DNA from 3 places in the Streptomyces roseochromogenus subsp. oscitans DS 12.976 genome. Region 1 is predicted to be linked to each of the others. Evidence: riboswitches for the same ligand, from Rfam matches in the RefSeq annotation. Region 1 holds a riboswitch; each other region holds the start of a gene.
The links. Region 1 has a riboswitch for cyclic di-AMP ahead of M878_RS65330 (C40 family peptidase). Riboswitches for the same ligand answer to the same signal wherever they lie in the genome.
Positions count from the first base shown of each region.

Region 2: it holds a riboswitch for cyclic di-AMP, as region 1 does, so the genes downstream of both, M878_RS74835 (LysM peptidoglycan-binding domain-containing protein) here and M878_RS65330 (C40 family peptidase) in region 1, are expected to answer to the same signal.
Region 3: it holds a riboswitch for cyclic di-AMP, as region 1 does, so the genes downstream of both, M878_RS66250 (transglycosylase SLT domain-containing protein) here and M878_RS65330 (C40 family peptidase) in region 1, are expected to answer to the same signal.

Region 1 covers NZ_CM002285.1:3,615,692-3,620,797, forward strand. Annotated here, with positions in the region: gene pcrA (DNA helicase PcrA) at 1-2,062, opposite strand, end outside; cyclic di-AMP (ydaO/yuaA leader) riboswitch at 2,327-2,496, shown strand; gene M878_RS65330 (C40 family peptidase) at 2,504-3,697, shown strand; gene M878_RS65335 (tellurite resistance/C4-dicarboxylate transporter family protein) at 3,850-4,815, shown strand; gene M878_RS65340 (hypothetical protein) at 4,819-5,106, opposite strand, start outside.
Region 2 covers NZ_CM002285.1:5,821,625-5,826,730, reverse strand. Annotated here, with positions in the region: gene eno (phosphopyruvate hydratase) at 1-1,088, opposite strand, end outside; gene M878_RS74835 (LysM peptidoglycan-binding domain-containing protein) at 1,443-2,132, opposite strand; cyclic di-AMP (ydaO/yuaA leader) riboswitch at 2,137-2,311, opposite strand; gene M878_RS74830 (LysM peptidoglycan-binding domain-containing protein) at 2,494-3,669, opposite strand; gene M878_RS74825 (cytochrome P450 family protein) at 3,820-5,106, opposite strand, start outside.
Region 3 covers NZ_CM002285.1:3,832,514-3,837,619, reverse strand. Annotated here, with positions in the region: gene M878_RS66265 (carboxylate--amine ligase) at 1-369, shown strand, start outside; gene M878_RS66260 (FAD-dependent oxidoreductase) at 416-1,618, shown strand; gene M878_RS66255 (HAD family hydrolase) at 1,752-2,564, shown strand; gene M878_RS66250 (transglycosylase SLT domain-containing protein) at 2,782-3,276, opposite strand; cyclic di-AMP (ydaO/yuaA leader) riboswitch at 3,281-3,454, opposite strand; gene M878_RS66245 (polyprenyl synthetase family protein) at 4,099-5,106, shown strand, end outside.

The sequences.
Region 1 (5,106 bases):
ACGCCAGGCGCCGCTCCTCCTCCAGCTCCTTGGTCTGGCCGAGCGCGCGCATGTGCGGGAAGACTCCGTCCTCCATGCCGGTCAGGAAGACGACCGGGAACTCCAGGCCCTTGGCGGTGTGCAGGGTCATCAGGGTGATGACGCCGGAACCGTCCTCGTCCTCGTCGGGGATCTGGTCGGAGTCGGCGACCAGCGCGACCTGCTCCAGGAAGTCGGCCAGTGTGCCGGCCTCTCCCTCCCCGCGCTCCTGCTCGAACTCCAGGGCCACGGCAGCCAGTTCCTGGAGGTTCTCGATGCGGGTCTCGTCCTGCGGATCGGTGGAGGACTGCAACTCGGCCAGATAGCCGGTGCGTTCGAGTACCGCCTCCAGGACGGTCGCGGGTCCGGCGCCGGACTCGACGATCGTACGGAGTTCCTCCATCAGCGTGTTGAACCGCTTGACGGCGTTGGTGGAGCGGGCCGCCATGCCATAGGCCTCGTCCACGCGCTTGAGCGCCTGCGGGAAGCTGATCTTCTCGCGCTGGGCGAGGGCGTCGACCATCGCCTCGGCGCGCTCGCCGATGCCGCGCTTGGGGACGTTGAGGATGCGGCGCAGCGGGACGGAGTCCTCGGGGTTGGCAAGGACGCGCAGGTAGGCGAGGACGTCCCGGACCTCCTTGCGCTCGTAGAAGCGGACACCGCCGACGACCTTGTAGGGCAGGCCGACGCGGATGAAGACCTCTTCGAAGACACGGGACTGGGCGTTGGTGCGGTAGAAGACCGCGACATCGCCCGCCCTGGCCTCGCCCGCGTCGACCAGGCGGTCTATCTCGTCGGCGACGAACTGGGCCTCGTCGTGCTCGGTGTCGGCGACGTACCCGGTGATCCGCGCGCCCTGGCCGGCGTTGGTCCACAGGTTCTTCGGGCGGCGGGACTCGTTGCGCTCGATGACCGCGTTGGCGGCGGACAGGATGGTCTGCGTGGAGCGGTAGTTCTGTTCCAGCAGGATCGTCGTCGCGTTCGGGTAGTCCTCCTCGAACTGGAGGATGTTGCGGATCGTCGCGCCGCGGAAGGCGTAGATCGACTGGTCCGCGTCACCGACGACACAGAGTTCGGCGGGCGGGAGATCGTACTCGCCGGGCGGGGTGTCGCCCTCCTCGGCGGAGCGTTCCCCCGTGCCGACAAGTTCCCGTACCAGTGCGTACTGGGCGTGGTTGGTGTCCTGGTACTCGTCCACCAGGACGTGCCGGAAGCGGCGGCGGTAGTGCTCGGCGACGTCCGGGAAGGCGCGCAGCAGGTTGACCGTCGTCATGATCAGGTCGTCGAAGTCGAGTGCGTTCGCCTCGCGCAGCCGCGACTGGTAGAGCGCGTAGGCCTGGGCGAGGGTCTTCTCGAAGCCGTCGGCGGCCTGGGCGGCGAAGTCCTCCTCGTCGATCAGCTCGTTCTTCAGGTTGCTGATCTTCGCGCTGAACGACTTCGGCGGGAAGCGCTTGGGATCGAGGTCCAGGTCACGGCAGACCAGAGCCATCAGGCGCTTGCTGTCGGCGGCGTCGTAGATCGAGAACGACGAGGTGAAGCCGAGCTTCTTGCTCTCCCGGCGCAGTATGCGCACGCACGCGCTGTGGAAGGTCATCACCCACATCGCGTTCGCGCGCGGGCCGACGAGATGCTCGACGCGCTCCTTCATCTCGCCGGCGGCCTTGTTGGTGAAGGTGATCGCGAGGATCTGGCCCGGGTGCACATTCCGCTCGGCGAGCAGGTGGGCGATGCGGTGGGTGAGCACACGGGTCTTGCCGGAGCCGGCGCCGGCGACGATGAGCAGCGGGGAGCCGGCGTGCACGACCGCGGCGCGCTGGTTCTCGTTCAGCCCCTCCAGGAGGGCGGCCGCGTCGAGCGCGGGGCGCGGGGCGCCGTCGCGGTAGTAGGCGTCCCGGTCCGGCGGCGCGTCGAACTTCCCGCCGAACAGATCGTCCGGAAGCGGCTCCGGAGCGTGATCGTCCTCGGGCGGTGGCGGTTGCTCCTCCTCGTGCCCGCGAGGGGTCTGGAGGTCCGCCAGGAAGCTGTCGTCAAAGAGGCTGCTCATCGCTCTCCGAGTCTAGGGCGCCCCACCGACAACCGGTCGCCGTCCCCGGAACATGGCCGGTTCGAGCGAGAGTTGATCTTCACAGCCGCCGCAGAGCCCATCTCCCGCTCACGCTGCGGAACGACCCGATGACACAGCTGTGAAACCGCCCCCAGGTCACAAAAATGTATCGGACATATCACGCACCAACCTTCACAGGAGTCACACGAGTTGGCTAGCGTGCGATCGGGCCGTACGACCCCTACCGGCGAACCTCGCCGGGCCGCACGGCCTCCGCCGAGTCCGGCGTGCCCGCGTGGCGCCCGGAGCCGGGGACCCACCGATCCTGGGGTGAATCGGCCGACTCCCGCCCGGGACGACGCCGTAGGGCAACCCTTCCGAACCGCCGCCCGAACCCGACAGCTAACCCGGTAGGCGGCCCATTGGAAGGAGTCGCCTCCCTTGGCGTCGCATCGCAAGCCGCGCCCCGGCGGGACCATCGGGGCGGGCCTCCGCACCCCCGCCCTCGCCACCGCCGCCCTCACCTCCATGGCCGTGCTCTCGCAGAGCGCCGAGGCCGCCCCGGGAACCGATCACGCCAAGCCGAGCCTGGAGGAGGTCGAGAAGAAGGTCGACGACCTCTACCGCCAGGCCGAGTCGGCGACTGACAAGTACAACGCGGCCAAGGAACGCACCGGCAGACAGCGGGGACGCGTCGACGCGCTCCGCGACGACGTCGCCCGGCGCACCGAACGCCTCAACAAGGCCCGCGAGGAGCTGGGCTCCTTCGCCGCGGCCCAGTACCGCTCAGGCATGGCCGCGCCCCCCACGGCCACTTTCCTGCTCGCGGACAACCCGCAGGACTACTTCGACGAGAGCCAGCTGATGAACCGGCTGACCTCGCGGGAGAAGAGCGAGGTCGACGCCTACATAGGCGAGCAGGCCGCGACCATGAAGAAACGGCGGGAGGCCGCGGAGAGCCTGCAGACCCTCACCGATTCGCAGCACGACCTGCAGACCGCCAAGGCCACCGTCCAGAAGAAACTCGCCTCCGCGCGCGAGCTGCTGTCGCAGCTGACCGCCCAGGAGAAGGCGCGGCTGGCCGAAATCGAGCGGAAGCAGCAGGAGGAAGCGGCGCGCAAGGCGGCCGAGCTGGCGAAGCGGCAGGCCGAGCAGCAGCAGGCCGGCTCGTCGTCGTCCTCGTCCACGGGGTCCGGATCCGCTTCTGGAACTGGTTCTGGTTCTGGTTCGTCGACGGGCTCCGGCTCGGGCGGCTCCTCGACGTCCGGCTCGTACGACACGAAGGCCGAGAAGGCGATCGCCTTCGCCCGCTCGCAGATCGGCAAGCCGTATGTGTGGGGCGCCACAGGGCCTGACTCCTACGACTGCTCGGGCCTGACCCAGGCCGCCTGGAAGGCCGCCGGGGTCACGCTTCCGCGCACCACGTACGACCAGGTCAACGCCGGCACCACGGTCTCCCTGGCCAGTGCCCGGCCGGGCGACCTGGTCTTCTTCTACGACGACATCAGCCACGTCGGCGTCTACATAGGCAACGGCATGATGATCCACGCCCCGAAGCCGGGCGCGTACGTCCGCGAGGAGTCGATCTACTACGGCGGCGCATCGATCATCCACAGCGTGGTCCGACCGGGCTGACCGTCGCCGGGCTCGGGGTACGTGCCGGCCTTTCGTGCTCCACGCGCGCGTGGGCCGCAAGAACACCGGTACGCACGCGTGGCGGTGCTTTTGCGCTCCACGCGCGCGTGCCCTTCCCGGGCAGGGATCACTCGGCTCCCTAGCATCGGCGCATGCCCGGCATCTCAGGTCTGCGTGCGTGGTGGGCGGACCGGCCTCCCGCGGCCGGGGCCGCCGTGATGGCGACCGGCGTCCTGTCGGTGGGCCTGCGTCTGACCGGCGCCGAGGCTCTCTCCCGGGTGACGTTGGCGATGGCCTGCGTCGCCTGGGTGGCACTGGCCGCCGACTTCGTCCTACGGCTGTTCGCCGAGCGGCAGCGCTGGGTGGTCGAGGCGGGCAGCCCCGGCGCACTCGCCGCCGTCGCCGCGACCACAGTGCTCGGCACCCGGATCTCGGCGCTGGGCCGGCAGACCCTGGCCGAGGCTCTGCTGGCGCTGGCGGCGCTGCTCTGGCCGGTGCTGCTGCCTCTGGTCGTACGGCACTGGAGGCGGCGCATGCCGGGAGCGGTGTTCCTGTGTTGTGTGGCCCCACAGGGGCTGGCCGTGCTGGCGGCCACGCTGGCGGCGGCCGAGAGCAGGGCGTGGCTCGCGCACACCGCACTGGTGCTGTTCTGGCTGGGTTTGGTGCTCTACGGCTTCGCGCTGGCCCACTTCGACGTGCGGCAGGTGCTGGAGGGGGCGGGCAACCAGTGGATCGCGGGCGGGGCGCTCGCGATCTCCGCGCTGGCCGGGGCGAAGCTGCTCGTCGCCGGGGACGATGCGGGCCTGTATCTGTGGGACGACGACGATCGCGGTGTGCTGCGCGCGGTGACAGTCGCGCTGCTCGTACTGGATCTGGCCTGGTATCTGGTGCTGCTGGCCGCCGAGGCGGTGCGGCCCCGGCTCGGCTATGACGAGCGGCGGTGGTCGACGGTGTTCCCGATGGGAATGACGGCGGCGGCACTGTCTGCCGCGACCGCCGTCGGTTTCCCGTGGCTCAGGTGGCCGGGACGGGTGCTGCTGTGGGCGGCGGTGGCGGTGTGGCTCGCGGTCGCCGCGGGTGCGGTACGCGCGGCCCGCACCGCCGGCGGGGACGGATGACCGTCAGGTCCACAGCACGGCGATGAAGATGTTCGCCGCGGTCAGCAGGCCGACCGTCCCGAACGCGCCCTTGTCGATCTTCTCCTCGTCGCGCTTCACATAGACGAGCCCGAGGATCACGATCAGCAGCGCCAGCTTGATGCCGATCTTGATGGTGTTGACGTGGTGGTGGTCGGCCTGGTTGAGGCCGACCAGGACCACGCCGGTGACCAGCATGGTCAGCGCGCCGTGCAGCATCCCGGGCACGAACCGGGCCGTGCCCTGGCCCATCGCCTTCATCTGGGTGAGGAA
Region 2 (5,106 bases), 2.2 Mb from region 1:
TGGGACATCATGCACTTGTAGCCGTTGCGCTGGGCCAGCTCGACGGCGTCCAGGGTCTCGGTCAGCGAGCCGATCTGGTTGACCTTGACCAGCAGGGCGTTGGCGGTGCCCTCCTCGATGCCGCGGGCCAGGCGCTCCGGGTTGGTGACGAACAGGTCGTCGCCGACCAGCTGGACCTTGTCGCCGATGCGGTCGGTGATGACCTTCCAGCCGGCCCAGTCGTCCTCGAACAGCGGGTCCTCGATGGAGACGAGCGGGTAGGCCGCCACCAGCTCCTCGTAGTACTCCGTCATCTCGGCGGCGGAGCGCTCCTTGCCCTCGAAGAGGTACTTGCCGTCCTTGTAGAACTCGGAGGCAGCCACGTCGAGCGCGAGGGCGATCTGCTGGCCGGGGGCGTAGCCGGCCTCCTTGACGGCCTCGATGATGAGGTCGAGGGCCTCGCGGTTGGAGCCGAGGTTCGGGGCGAAGCCGCCCTCGTCGCCGAGGCCGGTGGACAGGCCCTTGTTCTTCAGGACCTTCTTCAGCGTGTGGTACACCTCGGCGCCCCAGCGCAGGGCCTCGGAGAAGGACTCCGCGCCGATCGGGGCGATCATGAACTCCTGGATGTCCACGTTGGAGTCCGCGTGCGAACCGCCGTTCAGGATGTTCATCATCGGCACCGGCAGCAGGTGCGCGTTCGGGCCGCCCAGGTAGCGGAAGAGCGGGAGGTCCGAGGCCTCGGAGGCGGCGTGGGCGACGGCGAGGGAGACGCCGAGAATGGCGTTGGCGCCGAGCGAGCCCTTGTTGTCGGTGGCGTCCAGGTCGAACATGGCCTGGTCGATCAGGCGCTGCTCGGTGGCGTCGTAGCCGACCAGCTCCGGACCGATCTGCTCGATGACGGCGAGGACGGCCTTCTCGACGCCCTTGCCCTGGTAGCGGTTGGGGTCACCGTCGCGCAGCTCGATGGCCTCGAAGGCACCGGTCGAGGCGCCGGACGGCACGGCGGCACGACCCGTGCTGCCGTCGTCGAGGCCGACCTCGACCTCGACCGTGGGGTTGCCTCGGGAGTCCAGGATTTCCCGGGCTACGACGACGTCGATGGACGGCACGAGCATCTCCTTCTTGGATGTGACGCTGGAAGTGCGAGGTGGTGTGCCTTACGGCTGTGCCTTGCGACTAGAGCCTAACCGTCTCCGGGGGATCAGCCACCGACCGACCGTCCCGTGGACGGAGAGGGACACGCAGACGGTACCCATTGTTCACCGATGGAACAAAGGGGGGTTCCGATGATCCCGGACTGAAGAGTGGGGAAACGTGGCGCGAAACAAAAGACCCCGCCCCGGCGCGTACGGGGGAACACGCGCCGGGGCGGGGAGCCCGTGGGGACGGGGGGTGACCCTCACGGGAGCTTCAGTGTGGGGGGCGATGTGAGGGCGCCGTGGATCCGGCCGGAGCCGGATGTGTCACTTCAGGTGCAGCTGCTGGCCCGGGTAGATGAGGTTGGCGTCCTCGACGATGTCCTTGTTCAGCTGGAACAGCTTCTGCCAGCCGCCGGCGACGTGGTGCTTCTCGGCGATGGAGCTGAGGGTGTCGCCCTTGACCACCTTGTACTCGCCGTCGCCCTTCTTGACCTTCTTGCCGGTCGGGGTGGTGACGGTCTTGCTCTTCGCCGGGGCCGTGCGCTCGGCGGAGCGGGTGGCGGCCTGCTGGTCGGTGGAGCGGGTGGTGGTGCCGGTGCTCTTGCTCGACGAGGTGGTGCTCGGGGCGGAGCCGTTGTACGCGGCGGAGGACAGGCCCGTGCCGCAGACCGGCCAGGCGCCCTTGCCCTGCGAGGCGAGGACCTTCTCGGCGACGGCGATCTGCTGCGCCTTGGTGGCCTGGTTGGCGGCCGGGGCGTAGGCGGTACCGCCGTACGCGGCCCAGGTGGAGGCGGAGAACTGCAGACCGCCGTAGAAGCCGTTGCCGGTGTTGATGGACCAGTTGCCACCCGACTCGCACTGGGCGACGGTGTCCCACTCGGAGGCGGTGGCGGCCGAGGCGTTGCCGGCCGCCATGAGCGGGGCGGCTACGGCGGCGCCGGTGACACCGACGAGCGCGACGGCCCGGACGGCCTTGGACGGACGACGGTGCTTGCCCTTGCCGGAGAACAGCATGGATCGATCCCCTCACCGACGCCTGCGAGGTGAGCTGTCGGGTTCGGGCCGGTTGAGTTGCCCGGCCGCACGCCCGCTGTCGCGGGCCTGCGGCTTCACCCCAAGCCGGTTCCGGCGTCAACTGCCGGTTCCAGCACTTACCTTGGGTCCCCCGCTCCTGCCTACGGCGCATGACGCGACGACTGTTCCCGGGCAACCGCTGGCAGGATTCGGCGTTACGGCTGCCGGGGCTCGTGGTGACGAGCGGTCCTGACCGTAGACAGGTGATCGAGGGAATTTCAAAGACGATCAGGGCTTCTGAGACTCATCCCACACTTTCGCCAAACCGGACATTAGGCGCGAAGCGGGGCGTCAACTCCCGCTACTCGGCGTCCTTTTCGCCCGTGACTTTCAGGGTCTGACCGGCGGTGATGTGGTTCGGGTCGGCGCCGATGACCTTCTGGTTGGCGGCGTAGAGCGCATGCCATCCGCCGTCGACACCAAGAGAGTCGGCGATGGAGGTGAGGGAGTCGCCCTCGCGGACGGTGTAGGTGTCCCGTTCGCGGTCGGCATGACGACCGGATCGCGGGGCGTTCTGGCCGTTTGCCGCGCTTGCGCCCGCGCTCTCGTCCGCGCTCTCGCCACGGTGACGTCCGCCGCTGCTGAGCGTGCCGGTGTCGACCAGGCTCCAAGAGCCGCTGGTCTGCTGGGAATTGTCCGACTCATCCGTGCCGGGAGTCGCCGTGGGCGAGCTGTCACCCCCCTGCCGGCTTTCGTCACCGGTCGAGCCGGTCTCGTCCCCCTTGTCGGACTTGGGGGTACTTGCACCGGTGGAGCCGTCGGTCGCCTCCGGGGTCCCGGTGGCACCCTTGCCCGGGCTCGCACCGGGAGCCGGCGTGGCGGTCGCGCCGGACGAGGAGGAGCCGGAGGCATCCGGACCGGGAGAATCCGGCCCGGTGGAATCCGAACCGGAGGCGGAGTTGGAGCCGGAGCCCGAGTCGGCGCCAGGGCTGGCGTCAGAGCTGGAACCGGAGCCGGAATCAGAGCCGGAACCGGAGCCGGAGCTCGATCCGGAGGAGGACGAATCCGGCAGACCGGACGGATCGGAGCCGCCGGACGAGCCGGACCCGGCACTGGACCCACCGGAGCCGCTCACGCCGGGGTCCACGTCGACCGAACCGGAGTGGGAGGTCAGACCGGCGGTCAGCGCGCACATGGCCCACGGCTTGGTGCCCTGGCCGGCGAGGATCTTCTCGGCCACGGCTATCTGCTGGGAGCGGCTGGCCTGGTCGGCGCTGTCGGCGTACTGCGTACCGCCGTACTTGTCCCAGTCGTCCTGCGAGATCTGCAGGCCGCCGTAGTAGCCGTTCCCGCTGTTCGCGCTCCAGGAGCCACCGCTCTCGCACTCGGCGATCTTGTCCCATGTCGTGCCGTCGGCCGCGTTGGCGCTCGCGGCGCCGAGCAGCGGAATGGCGATGGCGGAGCCGGTCACTCCTGCCGCGACGAGGAGGGCCGGAGCCTGACGGGGGCGACGGTGACGACCGTTCCCGGAGAGCATACGGATGCCTTTCGTGCGACAGCAGGACCGGCGCGGCGCCTTGGTGCGCGTCGCCACGCTGATGGGTGAACGTATAGGCAGACGATCACTTGTCACAAGTTAATGCCGCGCAGATCACGTGAAGATCACAGAGTTGAACCCCCTTCGTGTTCACCGTTCCACGGTTTTGCCGACGGCCGGGGTGAACTCCACGGGCAGGGTGCGCAGGCCCCGCATGATGAGCCCGCCGCGCCAGCGCAACTCGGCCGGATCGGCACCGAGCCGCAGGTCGGGCAGGCGGCTGAGCAGGGTGGCGAGCGCGGTCTGGCCCTCCAGCCGGGCGAGCGGCGCGCCGAGGCAGTAGTGGATGCCGTGGCCGTAGCCGAGGTGCTGGTTGTCACGCCGGGAGAGGTCCAGTACGTCCGGGTCGGCGAACCGCTCCGGATCCCGGTCCGCCGCCGCGAGCACCACGAGCACCGGATCCCCCGGCGCGATGTCCTGCCCGCCGATGGTGAGCGGCTCGGTGGCGAACCGCCAGGTGGCCAGCTCCACCGGACCGTCGTAGCGCAGGAGTTCCTCCACTCCGGTCTCCAGCAGGTCCCTCTCCCCCTCAGCCAGGGACCGCTGGAGCCGGGCGCGCTGCCCGGGGTGGGTGAGCAGGGCGTAGGTGCCGTTGCCGATGAGGTTGACGGTCGTCTCGAAGCCGGCGAACAGCAGGATGAACGCCATCGCGGCGGCCTCGTTCTCGGTGAGGTGCTCGCCGTGGTCGGAGGCGCGGATGAGGCCGGAGATGAGGTCCTCACCGGGCGCGGGCTCGGCGGGCAGCGCCTCGCGCTTCTTGTGGATCAGCTCGGCCAGGTAGCCGCGCATCTTCTTCACCGACCGCGCGACCCCGCCCCTGGGCCCTCCGCCGTGCCGGATCATCATGCCCGCCCAGTCCCGGAAGTCGTCCTGGTCCTCGCGCGGGACGCCGAGCATGTCGCAGATGGCGTAGATGGGCAGCGGGAAGGCGAACTCATGGATGAGGTCGGCCGAGCCCCTCGCGGCGAACCGGTCGATGAGCTCATCGGTCAGCTCCTGCACCCGGGGCGCGAACTCGGCGATCCGGCGCGGGGTGAACGCCTTGCTGACCAGTCGGCGCAACCGGGTGTGGTCCGGCGGGTCGATGTTCAGCAGATGGGTCATCAGCTCGGCCTTGCGCTCGCCGGGGATACCGGTCTTGCCCTTGGCGTGCGCGGGCTCGTCGTGATGCGCTGGATTCTTGCTCAGCCGCTGGTCCGCGAGGGCCTGCTTGGCATCGGCGTACCGGGTGACCAGCCACGCCTCGACCCCGCTGGGCAACCGCGTCCGATGCACCGGCGCATGCTCGCGCAGCCAGGCGTAGGCCGGGTAGGGGTCGGTGGCGAACTCCCAGGTGAAGAGGTCGGGGGCGGAGTCCGGGAGGGATCCGGCGGTGGT
Region 3 (5,106 bases), 220 kb from region 1:
TACAAGCTCCTGGACTTCAACCCGCGCATGGGCGCCCAGTTCCGCCTCTTCGAGAACGAGTCGGGCGTGGACGTCGTACGCGCGATGCACCTGAATCTGACCGGCCGCGCCGTACCGGAGGGGGAACAGCGCGCCGGCCACCGCTACATCGTGGAGAACATCGACCTCCCCGCCCTCCTCGCCTACCGCCGCAGCGGCTATACGACGCCGCACGCGCCGGCCCGGGCGAGCGGGACGGAGCTGGCCTGGCTCGCGGGTGACGACCCGCTGCCGTTCCTCACGATGCTCGCCCGCTTCGTGCGCCCGGGCGCGAAGCACCTCTATCAGCTGTGGCGGACCAACCGCCGCGGCAGCACCACCACGAAGTAGGCAAGGCCACCAAGGAGTGGCGCACCGTGTCCTGGGGAGGGACTTCGTGACTCGACCGGTTGCAGTCATCGGGGCCGGGCCGTTCGGCCTGTCCACCGCCGCCCATCTGCGGGCGCGCGGCATGCCCGTCCGCGTCTTCGGCGACCCCATGGTCAGCTGGCGCGACCACATGCCCGAGGGCATGCTCCTGAAGTCGACACCCGCAGCCTCGAACTTCGACTGCCCGCAGCCCGGCCACACCCTCGCCGACTACTGCGACGCGGCCGGGATCCGCCGCCTGGTGGCCGACGAGGACATCATCCCGGCGGATACGTTCATCGGCTACGGCGAGTGGTTCCAGCAGAAGCTGGTGCCCGACGTGGAGCGGGTGCGGGTCGTCGCCGTGGACCGCGCCGGGAGCGGGAGCTTCGAACTGAAGCTGGACTCGGGTGAGTTGTTCACCGCGCGCGCGGTTGTCGTCGCCACCGGACTCTCGGGCCTCGCGCACCTGCCGGCGGAGCTCGCGGGAGCCGCGGCGGACGGACCGGCGCCCACGGGCCCGGTCTCGCACAGCTCCCAGCACCACGACCTGAGCCGGTTCGCCGGCAAGGAGCTGATCGTGGTCGGCGCCGGCCAGTCCGCGCTGGAGACGGCGGCGCTCGCCGCCGAAGCGGGGGCACGCGTGCGTGTCGTCGCGCGCGGCCGCGGCCGGGTCGCCTTCGGCGCCCCGCCCTGGGAGCAGCCGAAGCTGCGCCCCGAGTCCCCCTTCGGCAACGCGTGGTCGCTGTGGGCGCTCAGCTATTACCCGCATCCCTACCGCTATCTGCCCGAGGCCACCCGCCACCACCTGGTCCGCCGCGTCCTCGGACCGCTCGGCGCCTGGTGGCTGCGTGAGCGCTTCGAGAGCGCCGTGCAGGTACAGGAGGTCGAGCGGGTCGTGGCCGCCGAGGCGGCGGACGGCAGCCCCGTCCTCACGGTGCGCACGCACGGCGGGAGCGCCGAGCGGCTCACCGCCGACCATGTCATCGCGGCCACCGGCTACCGCGTCGACATCGCGGCGATGGACTTCCTCGGTCCCGGACTGCGCACCCGGCTCGCGGTGAGCCGCGGAACGCCCAAGGTCGGCCCTGGCTTTGTCTCCTCCGTGCCCGGTCTGTACTTCACCGGCCTGCCGGCGGCGTCGTCGTACGGCCCGGTGATGCGCTTCGTCTGCGGCACGGAGTTCGCCTCCCCACGGCTGACGAAACACCTGGCGGCGGCCCACGGCTGAATCCGCGGGGGGCCGGAGCGAGCGCTTGAGGACGTCATCAAGGAGGCGGCGGGCACCACTTGGGCTGATCAGTACGTAAGTACGCAGGACGACAAGATGAGTCGGCGGGGCGCGGTATCCGTATTCTCTGATCATGGCAGCCTCCCCCGCGTATGCACTGATCGCCACCGACCTGGACGGAACGCTGCTGCGCGGCGACGACACCGTCTCCGAACGGTCGCTCGCCGCGCTCGCGCGGGTGGCGCGGGCCGGTGCCCGGCACCTGGTGGTGACGGGCCGCCCGGCCCCGCGGGTACGGCCTCTCCTCGCATACCTCGGCTGCACGGGACTCGCGGTGTGCGGGCAGGGCGCACAGGTCTACGACGCCCTATCCGGGCGCCTGTTGTGGTCGGTGCGGCTGGATCGGGACCTGGCCGAGACCGCGCTCGGCAAGATCGAGGCGGAGGTGGGGCAGGTCTACGCGGCTGTCGACCAGGACGGTGTCGACGGGCTCACGCTTATCGAGCCCGGCTATCTCATGCCGCACCCGACCCTGCCCGCGGTGCGGGTCGGCCGGCGCGACGACCTGTGGTGCGAGCCCATCAGTAAGGTGCTGCTGCGCCATGCCACCCTGTCCGACGACGAGTTGGCCGCCATCGCGCGCGTGGTGGTGGGCTCGCTCGCGACGGTCACCATGTCGGGGCCGGGGACCGTGGAACTCCAGCCGTCCGGGGTGACCAAGGCGACCGGTCTCGCACTGGCCGCCGAGCGGCTCGGCGTCGCCGCACAGCAGGCCCTGGCGTTCGGCGACATGCCCAACGACATCCCGATGCTGGACTGGGCCGGACACGGGGTCGCCATGGCCAACGCACATCCCGAACTCAAGGCGGTGGCCGATGAGATCACCCTGTCGAACGAGGCTGACGGCATCGCGGTCGTCCTCGAAAAACTGTTCCCGACCGACTGACCGGCACATCAGTACACAACCGATGGACCGGCACGTCAGTACGCGACCGATCGACCGGCACATCGGTACACGACCGGCTGACCGGCATATCGGTGCGTGGCCGTCCGTGGCAGGCCCGGTGGATGCCCGGCGGCCGCCCGGCACGCCCCCGTCCGTCAGGTGCGGGTACGCGCCGGACGGCCGGGGTCATTCCGGTCCGCCGGACGGGCGGGGCCTGTCAGTACGCGCTGTAGACGTTGTCGATCGACCCGTAGCGCGCGGCGGCGTAGTTGCAGGCCGCGGTGATGTTGGCGACCGGGTCGTAGAGATCGAACGCCGTACCGGCCACGTGGTAGGTGTTGAAGGTCGGCTGGATGACCTGCAGCAGGCCCTTGGACGGGGTGCCCGCGGCGGCGTTGGAGTCCCAGTTGTTGATGGCCAGCGGGTTGCCGGAGGACTCCCGCATGATGTTGCGGTAAATGCCGTTGTAGCTGCCCGGGATGCCCTTCTGGGCCATGATCGCGAGCGACTCGCGGATCCAGCCGTCGAGGTTGTTCGAGTACCCGGCGCGAGTGGTGGAGGCCACCTTGGTGGTCGTCGTGCCGGTGGCCGCGGAGGCGCTGGTGGCGCCGATGAGCGGCAGGGCGAGGACGGCGGCACCGGTGCCGAGGACGGTGAAAGTGCGGAAGAGACGGTTGGTCCGGGTACGGCGGTGCTGAGCGGAAGCAGGCATGGGGAAGTCCTCTCCGACGCCTGCGAGGTGAGCTGTCGGGTTCGGGCGGGGAGGTGCCCGGCCGTGCCTCGGGAAAGGCACGGCTTCACCCCTAGCCGTTCCGGTGCGACGTGTGCCGTTCCGGTCCGGCGACTTACCTGGGTCCCCCGCTCCTGCCGTATGAATCAGTTCGTCGAGTGGGTTACGCGGGCGGCGGCAGGATTCGGCGTCCGCCCGGTGGCCGGGAACGTATGCGAGAGCACATGTCGGGAACAAGGGCCTGATTCACAGAAAGCACTATTTGACCTTGTTCTGTGCCCTATAGGGTGCTTGATCCTTTGCGGTTGCCAATTCTCAACTCGCCGACGCGGCAGGGCGGAAGGGATGTCGGGTCAGTGGGGGGTGCGGGTGGGTGCCAGTGACCCAACTCACGAAGTGACAAAATAAGGCAAAGTGGACATAGGGGATTTGGATGGTTCGGCTGGGTGGTGGAGCCTGTGGCGCGATGCCCGTCGTTGCCGTGGTGGTCGCGTCCACGAGAAGGGTTGCAGCGGGAGCTGCCCGGGAGGGGTGTGCGGGATGGGGGTGCGGAGGGAGGCGTGCGTGTTACTCCGCTCGCCTCTCGGTTCGCGACAAAGTGGGCGGATTCCTGTTAAGTCGATAAATGTCCGTTATTAGCACTTGATCAAAAACATACCGGTCATGATCTGATACCGCCTGGGCTGGACCGGTGGGCGCTATCGGTGATCGAAAGAGGACCGGATACGCTGACTTGAGTGATGGCAGCGACCTATCGACAAACCGTGTAATCGCCAGCAGACACCAGCAGACAGGAGACCCCTCGTGACCGTCGTCGGGCCGTTCGGGCTGAGCGTGCGGGACCAGGCTCTGGAAGCCGATGTCCAGGTCGGATTGGCGGCTGTCGAGGAAGGCTTGCTCGAGGCCACCAAGAGCGAGGTCCCGTTCATCACGGAGGCCGCGCAGCACCTCGTGCGAGCCGGCGGGAAGCGGTTCCGGCCGCTGCTCGTGATGCTCGCGGCCCAGTTCGGCGACCCCTATGCTCCGGGCGTCGTGCCGTCGGCCGTGGTCGTGGAGCTGACCCACCTCGCCACGCTGTACCACGACGACGTCATGGACGAGGCGGCCGTGCGGCGCGGTGTGGACAGTGCCAACACGCGCTGGGGCAACTCCGTCGCGGTCCTCACCGGCGACTTCCTCTTCGCCCGCGCCTCCCAGATCCTCGCCGACCTCGGCCCCGAGGCGGTCCGGGTGCAGGCCCTCGCGTTCGAGCGGCTGGTCACGGGCCAGATCCTGGAGACCGCCGGCCCCTCGGACGGCCGCGATCCGGTCGAGCACTACCTGGACGTGCTCGGCGGCAAGACGGGCTCGCTGGTGGCGGTCTCGTGCCGGTTCGGCGCGATGATGTCGGGCGCCGACGAGACGGTCGTCGATGTGCTCACCCAGTACGGCGAGCGGCTCGGGGTCGCCTTCCAGCTCGCCGACGACGTCCTGGACATCGCCTCCGACTCGCATGAGTCCGGCAAGACTCCCGGCACCGACCTGCGCGAGGGCATCCCCACCCTGCCCGTGCTCCGGCTGCGCGAGCGGGCGGCCCGGCTCGGCCTGCCCGAGGACATCGCGCTGTGCGAGCTGCTCGACTCCGACCTCAGCGACGACGCCCGGCACGCCGAGGCGCTGGCCGCGCTGCGCGCGCACCCCGCGCTGGAGCAGGCCCGCCGGGACACCGTCCGGTACGCGGAGGAGGCCCGGGCCGCGCTGGCGCCGCTCAGGGAGTGCGACGCCAAGGCGGCGCTGATGGAGCTGTGTGACGCGGTGGTTCACCGCGCCGGC